Regions from separate parts of the Paenibacillus sp. sgz302115 genome, predicted to be linked through region 2. Evidence: riboswitches for the same ligand, from Rfam matches in the RefSeq annotation. Region 2 holds a riboswitch; each other region holds the start of a gene.

The links. Region 2 has a riboswitch for cyclic di-GMP ahead of AC0LWN_RS26025 (PA14 domain-containing protein). Riboswitches for the same ligand answer to the same signal wherever they lie in the genome.
Region 1: linked by a shared signal. The riboswitch ahead of AC0LWN_RS29715 (choice-of-anchor A family protein) and the one ahead of AC0LWN_RS26025 (PA14 domain-containing protein) in region 2 are both predicted to bind cyclic di-GMP.
Region 3: linked by a shared signal. The riboswitch ahead of AC0LWN_RS32390 (transglutaminase-like domain-containing protein) and the one ahead of AC0LWN_RS26025 (PA14 domain-containing protein) in region 2 are both predicted to bind cyclic di-GMP.

The regions. Positions count from the first base shown of each region.
Region 1 is NZ_JBVYOK010000029.1:58,551-62,627, reverse strand. Features, by position in the region: partial or broken gene AC0LWN_RS29715 (choice-of-anchor A family protein) at 1-1,847, opposite strand, end outside; cyclic di-GMP riboswitch class I at 1,929-2,018, opposite strand; gene AC0LWN_RS29710 (YhjD family protein) at 2,824-3,201, shown strand; gene AC0LWN_RS29705 (ASCH domain-containing protein) at 3,549-3,968, opposite strand; gene AC0LWN_RS29700 (RidA family protein) at 4,012-4,077, opposite strand, start outside.
Region 2 is NZ_JBVYOK010000019.1:90,774-94,850, reverse strand. Features, by position in the region: gene AC0LWN_RS26035 (UDP-glucose dehydrogenase family protein) at 1-463, shown strand, start outside; gene AC0LWN_RS26030 (sugar phosphate nucleotidyltransferase) at 986-2,359, shown strand; cyclic di-GMP riboswitch class I at 2,495-2,574, shown strand; gene AC0LWN_RS26025 (PA14 domain-containing protein) at 2,588-4,077, shown strand, end outside.
Region 3 is NZ_JBVYOK010000044.1:18-4,094, reverse strand. Features, by position in the region: gene AC0LWN_RS32410 (phospholipid carrier-dependent glycosyltransferase) at 1-525, shown strand, start outside; gene AC0LWN_RS32405 (glycosyltransferase family 2 protein) at 574-1,560, shown strand; gene AC0LWN_RS32400 (GtrA family protein) at 1,550-1,954, shown strand; gene AC0LWN_RS32395 (class D sortase) at 1,985-2,644, shown strand; cyclic di-GMP riboswitch class I at 2,730-2,810, shown strand; gene AC0LWN_RS32390 (transglutaminase-like domain-containing protein) at 2,824-3,633, shown strand; partial or broken rRNA gene AC0LWN_RS32385 (16S ribosomal RNA) at 4,013-4,077, shown strand, end outside.

The DNA.
Region 1 (4,077 bases), on a different contig from region 2:
GGCGTTGGTGTCGGCTCCGGCGTTGGTGTCTGCGTTGGTGTTGGTGTCGGCGTCGGCGTTGGTGTTGGTGTTGGTGTTGGCGTTGGTGTCGGCGTTGGCGTCGGCGTCGGCGTTGGTGTCGGCTCCGGCGTTGGTGTCGGCGTTGGTGTTGGTGTCGGCGTTGGCGTCGGCGTCGGCGTTGGTGTCGGCTCCGGCGTTGGTGTCGGCGTTGGTGTTGGTGTCGGCGTCGGCGTTGGTGTTGGCGTCGGCTCCGGCGTTGGCGTTGGCGTTGGTGTCGGCGTTGGCGTTGGTGTCGGCGTCGGCGTTGGTGTTGGTGTTGGTGTTGGCGTCGGTTTTGGCGTCGGTGTCGGTTTCGGCGTCGGCGTCGGTTTTGGCGTCGGCGGTGGTGTCGGCGTCGATGTTGGTGTTGGCGTCGGCGTCGGCGTCGGTTTTGGTGTTGGTGTTGGTGTTGGCGTTGGTGTCGGCGTCGGCGTTGGTGTCGGCGTCGGCGTTGGCGTCGCCGTCGGTTTTGGCGTTGCCGTTGGTTTTGGCGTTTCCGTCGGTTTTGGCGTTTCCGTCGGTTTTGGCGTCGGCGTCGGTTTTGGCGTCGGCGTTGGTTTTGGCGTCGGCGTTGGTTTTGGCGTCGGCGTCGGTTTTGGCGTCGGCGTTGGTTTTGGTGTCGGCGTCGGTTTCGGCGTTGCCGTCGGTTTTGGCGTTTCCGTTGGTTTTGGCGTCGCCGTCGGTTTTGGCGTCGGCGTTGGTGTTGACGTCGGTGTTGGCGTCGGCGTCGGTTTTGGCGTTTCCGTTGGCGTCGGCGTCGGTTTTGGCGTCGCCGTCGGCGTCGGCGTCGGTGTTGGTGTCGGTGTCGGTGTCGGCGTCGGTGTCGGCGTTGGTGTCGGTGTCGGCGTTGGTGTTGGCGTCGCCGTCGGTGTCGGCGTCGGCGTCGGCGTCGGTTTTGGCGTCGGCGTTGGTGTTGGCGTCGGTGTCGGTGTCGCACTCGGTGTTGGTGTTGGCGTTAAAGGTGGTTCCGTTCCCTGGTACGGATAATGGTGCATCTGCACATGTCCGTTGAACGATTTTGCAATGAGTGTGCCGTGCAGTTCCGCATAATCATAGTACACTTCGGCCCGTGGCGCTAATATAGTGCCATTAATGGTTGTGTTGCCAATTTTCAAATCAGTGGCTTCATAAAAATTAAATAATACCTTATTGGGATTGCTCCCATCAATTTGAAAGCTCGGGATTTTCACTGAGGTCCCGCTTACATTGATAACAACCGTTGCATTCCCCGTTATATTGAACACCATATTATTGGTCGCTGCCCAATCGGCTGCAGTCATATTTATAACATTGTAGGGCTTTGGGGCATTGATGGTTATTTTTCCATAATCCCTGACAAAGGGCTGTGTCTGCGGCAATGCGGCCAGCTCGCTCGAACGCCCGATCAAAAACTGCTCCTCCGCTGCGAAATCAATCGGTGTATCTTTTCGCGAGCCCCCCTGAAGTGTAGTGCTTGAATCAGCCGTTAGAGTACCACCGTATACAGTTGTTCCATGAACAGTCCCATTCGAAAAAGTAATGTTCTTGCCGGCGATAAGCACGTCTCCGCCCGGGGCATCCTTGGATACACCGTACCCCTGCAAAGTAATATTCCCTGCGGCCGCGAGCCTTCCATGAATCTGATCGTATGACTGCGTAAAATCCCCAAAGATAAAAGCATTAAAATTGCCGGCTACCCCCAAAACCGGTGTAGGAGTATAGGGCATACTGGCCGCTGCTTTAACCTCCCATCCCCCAGTAATCACACTGCCTACTGTCAGCATTCCTGCCAATAGCAGAGCTGCCGTCTTTTGCATTTTTTTCTTCAATCGCATGCACCTCCTATTAATTACTCTATGATTTCAAGAAAAAACTATAACAACAAAAAGACCGCCAAGAAGGGTTAGCTTCACGGCGGCCGGACAATCATAACCTGTCTAGCAGGCTTTAGATTCCTGACTTTGCGTCCCGTTCTTTCGAACGGTTTGCGTTTTACATGATCGTATGATTTTTTTAAATTTCAGATAGTCTATGATATTTGTTACTTTCGACCTAATGTCAGTTTAGCCGCTCCACCTCCATATTGTCAATCTATTCCTTTTTATTTTTTTGGAAGCTTGGATGAGAAAATCCGCTGCAAACCGCCATGCATAAGGATTAACCAGCTTGATCCAGTCTGAAACAGTGTTCAACAACGGCGTATCCGGTAGCTTCTTCTGCTTCATGTAATCTTCTCGTTATTCGAAACCACTAATTTTCATTATTAAAATTTAGTCTTTTTGAACTATTTGTCGAACATTGCTGCGTGAAGTCCAACCATCCTTATAATGCAAAAAAACTGTCGCCGAAAGTTACCGGCAGCAGTTTTTCAAAAGATAAAAATTTATATGTTTTACCCCATAAATTATCCTTATCTTTCTGGAGAAACGGAAGCCGTTTCTTCTTGTCGACATCTATGTATGCTATATGCGCTATCGTGTCCAGGCAATGCGGATATAGCGGGTTTGCATTTTATAACAGTTGCATCCAGCCAATCATGGACACCCAAAGCGGAATACTCAGGAGCAAACCGAATACCAAACCACGGCGGAGACTTCCTTCATGAATCATCACAATTCTCCTTTTGAGGTGCTTTATTTTTTCAAGCTTCAATCTTTAATATTTCAATTTTAATATAAAATAATTCTTCTGATTTTATTGTGAAATTTATCACATTTATCGACTTGTTTTAAAATACTATTGATTATTTTTTGAAGGCCGGGTTACAATGCGAATATACGTTCTCTTTATGAGGTGATGAATCCCATGCATAGGGTGGAGAGTACAGACAATACGCTGGTCAAATCTTATATTATGCTGCCGCTGATTATATCGGCTTTTGAGCGCGATGCTGCCATTCTGTCCAAGGAGCTGCGCACCCCCGCCCCCTACATAGAGGTTCTTAATACAGCCGCGAATGCGGCAACCGCTGATCTGCGTGATGTGCGTGCTGAAATGAGAACACGGGGCGTCAAGGTCTACGAACAACTACGGCGGGAGGACGGTATGGAGGTCAAATTTGTCTGCCGGGGGTATCATGAGCGGATGCTGCTGCTGGACCATATCATTGCCACTCAGGCCACGATCCATATGCGCAAATACCTGAAGCTGGATATCTCCAGTTCCCGGATGCGAAGCAGCTAAATGCCTTATTTTCTCACAAAAAAAGGCCCCGCCATAAAAGCCGGCAAGACCATAAGTGGATAACAATCACATTAATACCTTCCAATAGCCCAGCGAGCCAAGAATAACAATCAGCGCTACAGGATATAGAATTTTTCGGCTCACCTTGTCCTTAAACGTAAAAAACAAGCAAAGCATACAAAGCCACGCAATAAGAAGACTTCCCATTCCTTATGCATACGCCCTTTCCTGTGTATCCGGATTAGCTCCTGGCGCAAGACTGCGCTTCAAAACATATATACTAAGATTACCCGCGAGCTAACCCAATCATACCACTAAACAGCTTGGATAGCTCCCCAAAGAGAATACTACTCCCTCTCCGGGACAGGGTGCTCCCAGAAACTCAGCCGTCCTTTAGCAGGTATGGGGTCAGCAAGCAAATCTGCACCTTCCAGCTTCCAGGCAAACCGCCCTTCAGCATAATCGCCAAAAATATATTCATTGCCGCCCGGCCAACCCTCCCCGGCATTCTCAGGAGTCACCTCATGGCACTCGGTAAGGCGGCATGTGGCGATAATGGCTCCGGCGGGCAGATTGTCAGCGGTGAATCCGTGCCGGGCCAATACCGATTTATACGGCTCTTGTCTGCACACGGACTTGTCTATGCCCATCCCGGCATGAATAGCCAGTTCACCGCGATAAGATGTTCTCCATGAACGGGTTTCGAATTGCTTTTCTCCAAGAGCGGCCAATGTCGCCCAGGGCTGCCGGATCGTCAAGCATCTCATTGTCGCCGCCTCCTCACCCTAACAAAAAATGCAATCCAAAGCTCTATAAGCTCCCGGCGGCGATGGCCTCAATCTCAATCAACAGATCATCCCTGATCAGCTTGCGGAC
Region 2 (4,077 bases):
GATTATCTCGAAGCTGCATGAATCCCTTGGCAGCCTGCGGGGGGGGGTTATCGGCATCTGGGGGCTGGCCTTCAAGCCGAATACCGATGATGTCCGCGAGGCTCCGGCCCGCGAAATCATTGAGGTGCTGGTGGGCGAAGGCGCTACGGTGAAGCTGTATGATCCGATTGCTGCTGATAACTTCAGACAGCAATACGATCATCCGCAGCTCCGCTGGTGCGGGCTTCCCGAAGAAGCAGCCGAAGGCAGCGATGCCGTCTGCCTGCTGACCGACTGGAGCATGTTCAAGGAAATTGATCTGCACCGCCTCGCGGAGAGCATGCGCCGCCAGGTGCTGATCGACGGCCGCAACGTCTACTCCAAGGAGCAGATCGAAGGCACGGGCCTTGAGTACCACTCCGTCGGCCGTCCGCAAATGGGAGGCCTGAGCGGCTACTCCCCCAGCGTAGCCGGCGCGGTCTAAGCGCTCATCTCTTTGACGCTCTTGCCCCTAGCTGCCGCCCAACAAGCGGCAATGCTCGAATCTTTAGCAGGGAGCTTCGCCTGCGGGTGAAGTGAGCTAAGGTTTGATGCAAACAGGGCGCTTAGTACAACAAGCGTTCTTAACAGCTTCGGAAGCATACGCTGTCTGCGGCTTTCTACCGCTATCAGCGGCCGAAAGCCCAAACCTGCCGCCAAGCAAGCGGCAATGCCCGGATCTTTAGAAGTGAGCTTCGCCTCCGGGTGAAGCGAGCAAATAGGCTGTTAAGGGAAGGAACGGAGAGGAATTTTGGAACTGTAGGAGCGTAGCGTCCGCCGTTGTCTCCGGATTTCTACCGCTATCAGCGGTTTAAATCAGGAAATCTGGAGACAACAGCCGGCCGAAAGTCCAAACATTCCTTGCAGTGACTCCCGCAACAGCCCGGTTTTAAGCTTCTTCACACATCGAAGCCCACAATAACAATCCAATATTTTCGCGACAACATATAAATGGGAGGGTTCACTAATGAAACTGGTACTTCTATCAGGCGGTTCTGGTAAACGGCTCTGGCCTTTGTCCAACGATTCACGTTCGAAGCAATTTCTGAAGGTACTGGAAAGCCCGGCCGGTGAACCGGAATCTATGGTACAGCGTGTATGGAGACAACTGCAGGAGACAGGAATGGCGGAATCCTCCTACCTGGCTACCGGCCGCAGCCAGGTGGAGATGATTCAGAGCCAGCTCGGCGCAGAGGTACCAATCATTGTGGAGCCTGAACGCCGCGACACCTTTCCGGCCATCGCCCTGACGGCTGCCTATCTGTATTCGATGAGCGGGGTGTCTCCAAGTGAGACCGTGGCTATTCTTCCGGTTGATCCGTATGTGGAGACTTCATTTTTTGACACGGTAATCCAGCTTGAGGCAACCATGCAGGAGAGCGGCGCGAATCTAGCGCTGATGGGCGTTGTTCCTGAGCTTGCTTCGGAGAAATACGGTTACATCATTCCTACCGGCGATCAGGCGGGGGCAAGCGGCTATATGCAGGTAAGCCACTTCCAGGAGAAGCCGGACCGTGTCCTGGCCGAGGAGCTGATCAGCCGCGGCGCACTGTGGAACTGCGGCGTATTCGCTTTCCGGCTTGGATATCTGCTTGATATTCTGCAGCGGAAAGGGTTGCCTCTGAACTATGAGGAGCTGCAGAAGCAGTATAAATTGCTGTCCTCCATCAGCTTTGACTACGAAGTGGTAGAGAAGGAAGAGAATATTGTCGTACAGCCCTACGCCGGATTCTGGAAGGACCTGGGCACGTGGAATACGCTGACCGAAGAAATGAGCAGCAACCATGTGGGCAAAGGTTTTGTGACCGCCGATTCCGAAGGAACCAGCCTGATCAACGAGCTTGATATTCCAATTACTGTAATTGGAGCCAAGGACCTGATTGTCGCTGCCAGCCCGGATGGCATCCTGGTAACCCATAAAGCGGAAAGCCCGCGCATCAAGGAAGTGCTGAAGTCTTTTGAACAAAGACCGATGTACGAGGAACGCCGCTGGGGCCACTACAAGGTTATTGATTACGTGAAATATGATGAGGGCAATGAGGTGCTGACCAAGCGGATTTTCATATCCAAGGGTAAAAATATCAGCTATCAGCTCCACCACAAGCGCAGTGAAATCTGGACCATCGTCAGCGGTGAGGCGAGCATTGTGCTGAATGAGCAGAAGCATAATGTGAAAGCAGGGGACGTAGTCCGCATACCGGAAGGCACCAAACATGCGATTCTGGCTCTGACGGATGTGGAGTTTATTGAAGTCCAGACCGGCTCGGAGCTGGTGGAGGAGGACAATATTCGCATTACTCTGGACTGGGAGGATATCGCCCTGCATCAGTTCATTTCATAGGCGAATTAATCTATTTACCCAATTGTTACAAATCCAAAACAGGTATTAAGAACCATTTATTAAGAAAATTTCATTTTTACTCTAAACTATAAAATGCTAGAGACGATACTTACGGTAAGAGGGATTATTCCTTCAAAACGAAAAAGGCAAACCTATCGAAAGGTAGGGACGCAAAGCTATAGGGCCTTCGAAAGAGTGGCAGCCTGGCTACCGAAAGGAAGAAGAATGATGACAACTTACCGTAATTTTCGTTTTTTGAGTGCTGTTTTGTCCATTGCCCTGTTTATGACTGCATTAGGGATTGCGCCTGTATCCGCGAAGGCTGCCGCAAGTCCTTCAGCTCCGGTCAATCCCGACGCCTCCCCGGGGGCGGTCAAGCTGCTTAGCGATCTCTATTCCATTACAGGAAAAGGCATCATCACCGGACAGCATGACTACCTGGAGAGTCCCGATGAATTCAGCAACAAGCTTAAGGGAACAAGCGGACAATTTGCTGCCCTTCACGGCTATGAGCTGGGCGTGATCAGCGGCCAATCGGAGAGCACTGCAGCCACGCAGCGCCGGAATGTAGTGAACAGCGCGATCAACTGGTATAAAAATGGCGGAATCGTCGCTATGACCTTCCATGAGCAATTGCCCGGCACTTCATATCAATGGGCTAACGTCCAGAAGACTTTGAGCCAAGCGGACTTCGATAAGTATGTAACACCGGGAACCACTCAATACAACAGCCTGATCGCCGATCTGGACAAAGTAGCGGTCTCGCTCAAAAGCTTGCGGGATGCAGGTGTTCCAGTACTCTGGAGACCTTATCATGAAATGAACGGCAACTGGTTCTGGTGGGGTAAGAAAAATAACTTCCCCAAACTATGGAATATTATGTATGACCGCTTTGTAGGCGTTCATAAATTAAACAACCTGCTGTGGGTATGGAACCCGAATGCCCCGAATGCCTGGTCCGACCCTTATGCCCTGACTTATCCGGGCGCTGACAAGGTAGATGTTCTTGCGGCAGACATATATGATAATGATTATATGAATATTTATCATGACAGCCTGCTGAGCCTTGCTAACGGCAAACCTATTGCTATCGGTGAAAATGGTCAAATGCCAAGCACGGCAAAGCTGCAGCTATCCCAGAAAAACTGGGTATACATGATGAGCTGGGGCAAAATGCTCTACGAGAACAACAGTACCGATACTATTAAAAGCTTCATGAATGACAAATATACATTGACCCGTGACAAATACAAAGCGGGACTGACACTGACGCCAGCACCGACAGCAACACCGACGCCGACACCAACACCGACGCCGACACCAACACCGACGCCGACACCAACACCGACGCCGACACCAACACTAACACCGAAGCCAACGGCAACACCAACGGCAACACCAACGCCAGCACCTACTGTAAAGCCGACGCCAACGCCGTACAGCGATGATGCGGCACAAGCGCCAGCGCCAGTCTTGAATGGTCTTCAGGGTGAGTACTTCAAGAACATGACACTTTCAGGTACGCCTGTCCTGGTACGCAACGATGCGGCGGTCAACTTTAACTGGCGTCAGGCTGCACCTGACCCGGCGCTCGGTGTGGATGCCTTCTCCATCCGCTGGACCGGCAAGATCAAGCCTTCTTACAGTGAGACTTATCAATTCTATACCACCTCGGATGATGGTATCCGCGTCTATATTGACGGCACACCCGTAATCGA
Region 3 (4,077 bases), on a different contig from region 2:
CAAAAGAACATGTACAATTATCACAGCCAGCTTGTCGCCACACATCCGTTTGCTTCATCGTGGTGGGAATGGCCGTTTATGAAACGTCCGGTTTGGTTCTTCAGCGGTGGCGAAGGCCTGCCGCAAGGACAGGTGAGCAGCATCGTTACTATGGGGAATCCACTGATTTGGTGGACAGGAATCTTCGCCTTGCTGGCCTCGCTTTGGTTGACAGTGAAGCGTAAAGACAAGAGCCTGTACATGATCTGGATCGGCTTCCTCTCCCAGTATGTGCCTTGGATGCTGGTACCGCGCGAGACATTCCTTTACCATTATTTCGCAATGGTGCCGTTCATGATTCTGGCAATCGTCTATATCTTGAAGCTGCTTGACAGTAAGTACCCCCAGGCAAAAACCTGGCGGTATGCATATGTCGCTGTTGCGGCGCTGCTCTTTGTAATGTTTTACCCTGTATTGTCAGGTATGCAGGTTAGCGAAGACTACGTGAAGGTGATGCTGCGCTGGTTCCCTTCTTGGGTATTCTAGCCGGCGATTCAGTTAGCACAAGCTCACAAAAAATTAGGAGGAACGACAGTGAAAGCCAGATACAGTGTAATTGTCCCCATGTTCAATGAGGAGGAAGTCATTCAGCATACGTACGAGCGTCTCAAAAAGGTAATGGACGAATGCGGCGATTCCTACGAACTGGTCTTCGTCAATGACGGGAGCCGGGACCGGACAGTCGAGATTATGCATGAGGTCAGCAGCCGTGACGAGCATGTCAAGCTGATCGACTTCTCGCGTAACTTCGGGCATCAGGTAGCGATAACGGCGGGGATGGATTATGCTGAAGGCGATGCGGTTGTGGTGATTGATGCGGATCTGCAGGATCCGCCTGAGGTCATTTTGCAGATGATCACGAAGTGGAAAGAGGGCTACGAGGTAGTCTACGCCAAGCGGCTCAAACGCCACGGAGAGACTTTTTTCAAAAAAGCAACCGCCAAGATGTTCTACCGTCTGCTCAGCAGCATGACCAGTGTGGATATTCCCACGGATACAGGGGATTTCCGCTTGATCGACCGCAAAGTGTGTGATGTAATGCGTGGCTTGAAGGAGAAGAACCGTTATGTCAGAGGGTTGGTGAGCTGGGTAGGCTTCCGGCAGACGATGGTGGAATATGTGCGTGAGGAGCGTTTTGCAGGTGAAACCAAGTACCCTTTGAAGAAAATGATCCGGTTTGCGCTGGACGGCATCACCTCCTTTTCGCATAAACCACTAAAAATTGCGTCATACGTCGGCTTTTTTCTATCGTTCTCCAGCTTTCTTTATTTGTTTTTTGTTTTGTTCCAGAAGGTGTTCACCTCTTGGACCGTCCCCGGCTGGGCCTCTATTGTGGGCGTGAATTTGCTGTTTAACGGTATTGTCCTGATGCTCCTTGGTGTGATTGGGGAATACATCGGGCGGATTTATGATGAATCGAAGGACAGACCGCTGTATATCGTGCGTGAGACCAGGGGCTACAATACAGAGGCTGACATAGAGAGCCTGGACAAGCGGAAGGAAAAGGATTATGTCAGATAAAAAGCTGAACGCGGGATTCATCCAGTTTTTAAAATTCAATGCAGTAGGCCTGCTGAACACACTGATTGATTTTGCGGTATTTACACTGCTGCATTCCCTTGGAATGATGAACACGCCGGCGCAGATTATTTCGTATAGTGCAGGTACAGCCAACAGCTTTTTTTGGAATAAAAAAGTGACCTTCCGTGACCAGGACAGGGGAAGCAAGGAAAGCTTTGACCGGATGCAGCTTGTGAGGTTTATTGTGCTTAACCTGGCTGTGCTGGGGATCTCGGTGCTGCTGATGCACTTGCTGACGGACCGTTTTGGTGTACAGGTGCTGATTGCCAAAGTGCTGGTCACCTTCGTGACCGTAATTATCAATTTTTTTGGAAGCCGCAAATGGGTATTCTGAGGTTATCATAACTAAACGGAGGTGATGTTCATGCGTAAGTTCTCTTTTCTGCTTATACTTGCGGGGATTCTTATCATGCTGTATCCAAAAGCGAACGAGTGGTACAACGATTGGGAGCAGCAGAAGCTGCTGGAAGAAGCCGAACAGGCCTATAGTGAAGTTACGCCCGCTCCGCCGTCAGGGTCAGACCTGAGCAAGCCCTATGCGGCAGTCACCAAGCTGCTGTCAGAGGAATCATCCACGAATGAACAGGCTGAAGCAACTGAATCGCCAGCTCCGGACATCCAGGTAGGCGGCAAGATCATCGGAATTATCCAAATTGACAAAATCGACCTGAAGCTGCCTATCCTTGAAGGGGCAACCAAAGCCAACATGAAGCACGCCGCCGCCCATATGAAGGAGACAGCTCCGATCGGCGAGGTTGGCAATGCCGCAATTGCAGCCCACAGATCAAGAACAACGGGGAGACTCTTCAATAGATTGAATGAAGTTGAGATCGGTGACACCATTTCCGTCAAAACAAGCGAGCAGGATTTCAAATACGTCGTTTATGATATCTCTATCGTGGAGCCTACAGACATTTCCGTGCTAAATGGGCATAACGATGACAAAATACTCACCCTGATTACATGCGATCCATTGGTCAATCCAACCCACCGGCTGATCGTGCATGCTAAGCTAGTTATATAAAAATTCAACTAAAAATAGTGAGAATCTAGTGATTTGGGTCTTGAATATAGAGATAGATATGGTACTATATAACTATAAAAGCTAAACACGATAACGGCAAACCTATCGAAAGATAGGGACGCAAAGCTAAAGGGCCTTCCCGTAAGGATGGCAGCCAGCTACCGAAAGGAGTTTTATCCATGAAGAAATTCTTTTTTACATTACTAACATTGTTTGTAGTTGCTACTTCCGTTCAAGCAGGATCTGCTGAAGCCGCAAGCACGGACACCGGCTGGTTGAATACAGCGCAATTGGATCAGGGTGTTATCTCGGTATCCTATGCCGTCCCTAAGGACAAGCGTGTCAAGCTTATGATCACCAAAGACAACAACAGCTACACTTACAACCTTTATGCCTCCAGACAAACCGAAACGTTCCCGCTGCAGCAAGGTAATGGTTCTTATAAAGTATCTGTACTTGAGAACACCACCGGCAACAAATACAAAGTGATTTCTTCCGAAACCGTAGATCTCAGTCTGAGCAATGCAAATGCCGTATATCTGGGCTCCGTACAGAACGTGAAATGGAGTTCTTCCGATACAACAGTTCTGAAGGCTAAGCAACTAACGCAAGGTCTGACAACTGATGAAGCAAAGGTAAAAGCGATATACAACTATATTGTGTCTAACGTAAAATACGACTACACCTTGGCCTCCAATGTTTCAACAGATTACATCCCTAACAATGACAATACACTCCTCACCAAAAAGGGAATCTGCTACGATTACGCTTCATTGTTTGCTACCATGCTTCGCAGTGAAGGCATCCCTACTAAGCTGGTTATGGGGAACTCAAGCTACGTTACTACCTATCATGCTTGGAACGAAGTCTTCCTTAATGGTAAATGGGTAATTATTGATACGACTGTAGATGCAGGATTGGCGAAGAACAGCCAGACAGCAGGATTGACTAAAGATGCAAGCAAATATACTGCAGCTAAGTTCTACTAAGAACAAGCAGTTGTTTTCATAATCTAGCCTAATTCATAGATAACCCGCTTAAATATTAAGTGGGTTATTTTTCTTTGTTTATAGGGGTTGCTTTTTCATAGGGTTATGAGGTATTATGATTAAGCGTTGTTAGAGCGCGGCAAAAGTTAATAAGAAATAGCTGAATAAGTTGTTTCGAAAAAAACTGTTGCGTTTCTGAAATCAATGTGATATATTATAAGAGTTGCTGCTGACGAGAATATCGTCGCCAACAACGAGCTTGATCTTTGAAAACTGAACAACGAGTGAGTATCGGAAATCACGCAAGTGACTTCCAAAATTGAGAATGCAAATTCTCGTCAGATGTTTCAAAATGAGCGAATCGCTCTTTTCAATAACCTTATTGGAGAGTTTGATCCTGGCTCAGGACGAACGCTGGCGGCGTGCCTAATACATGCAAGTCGA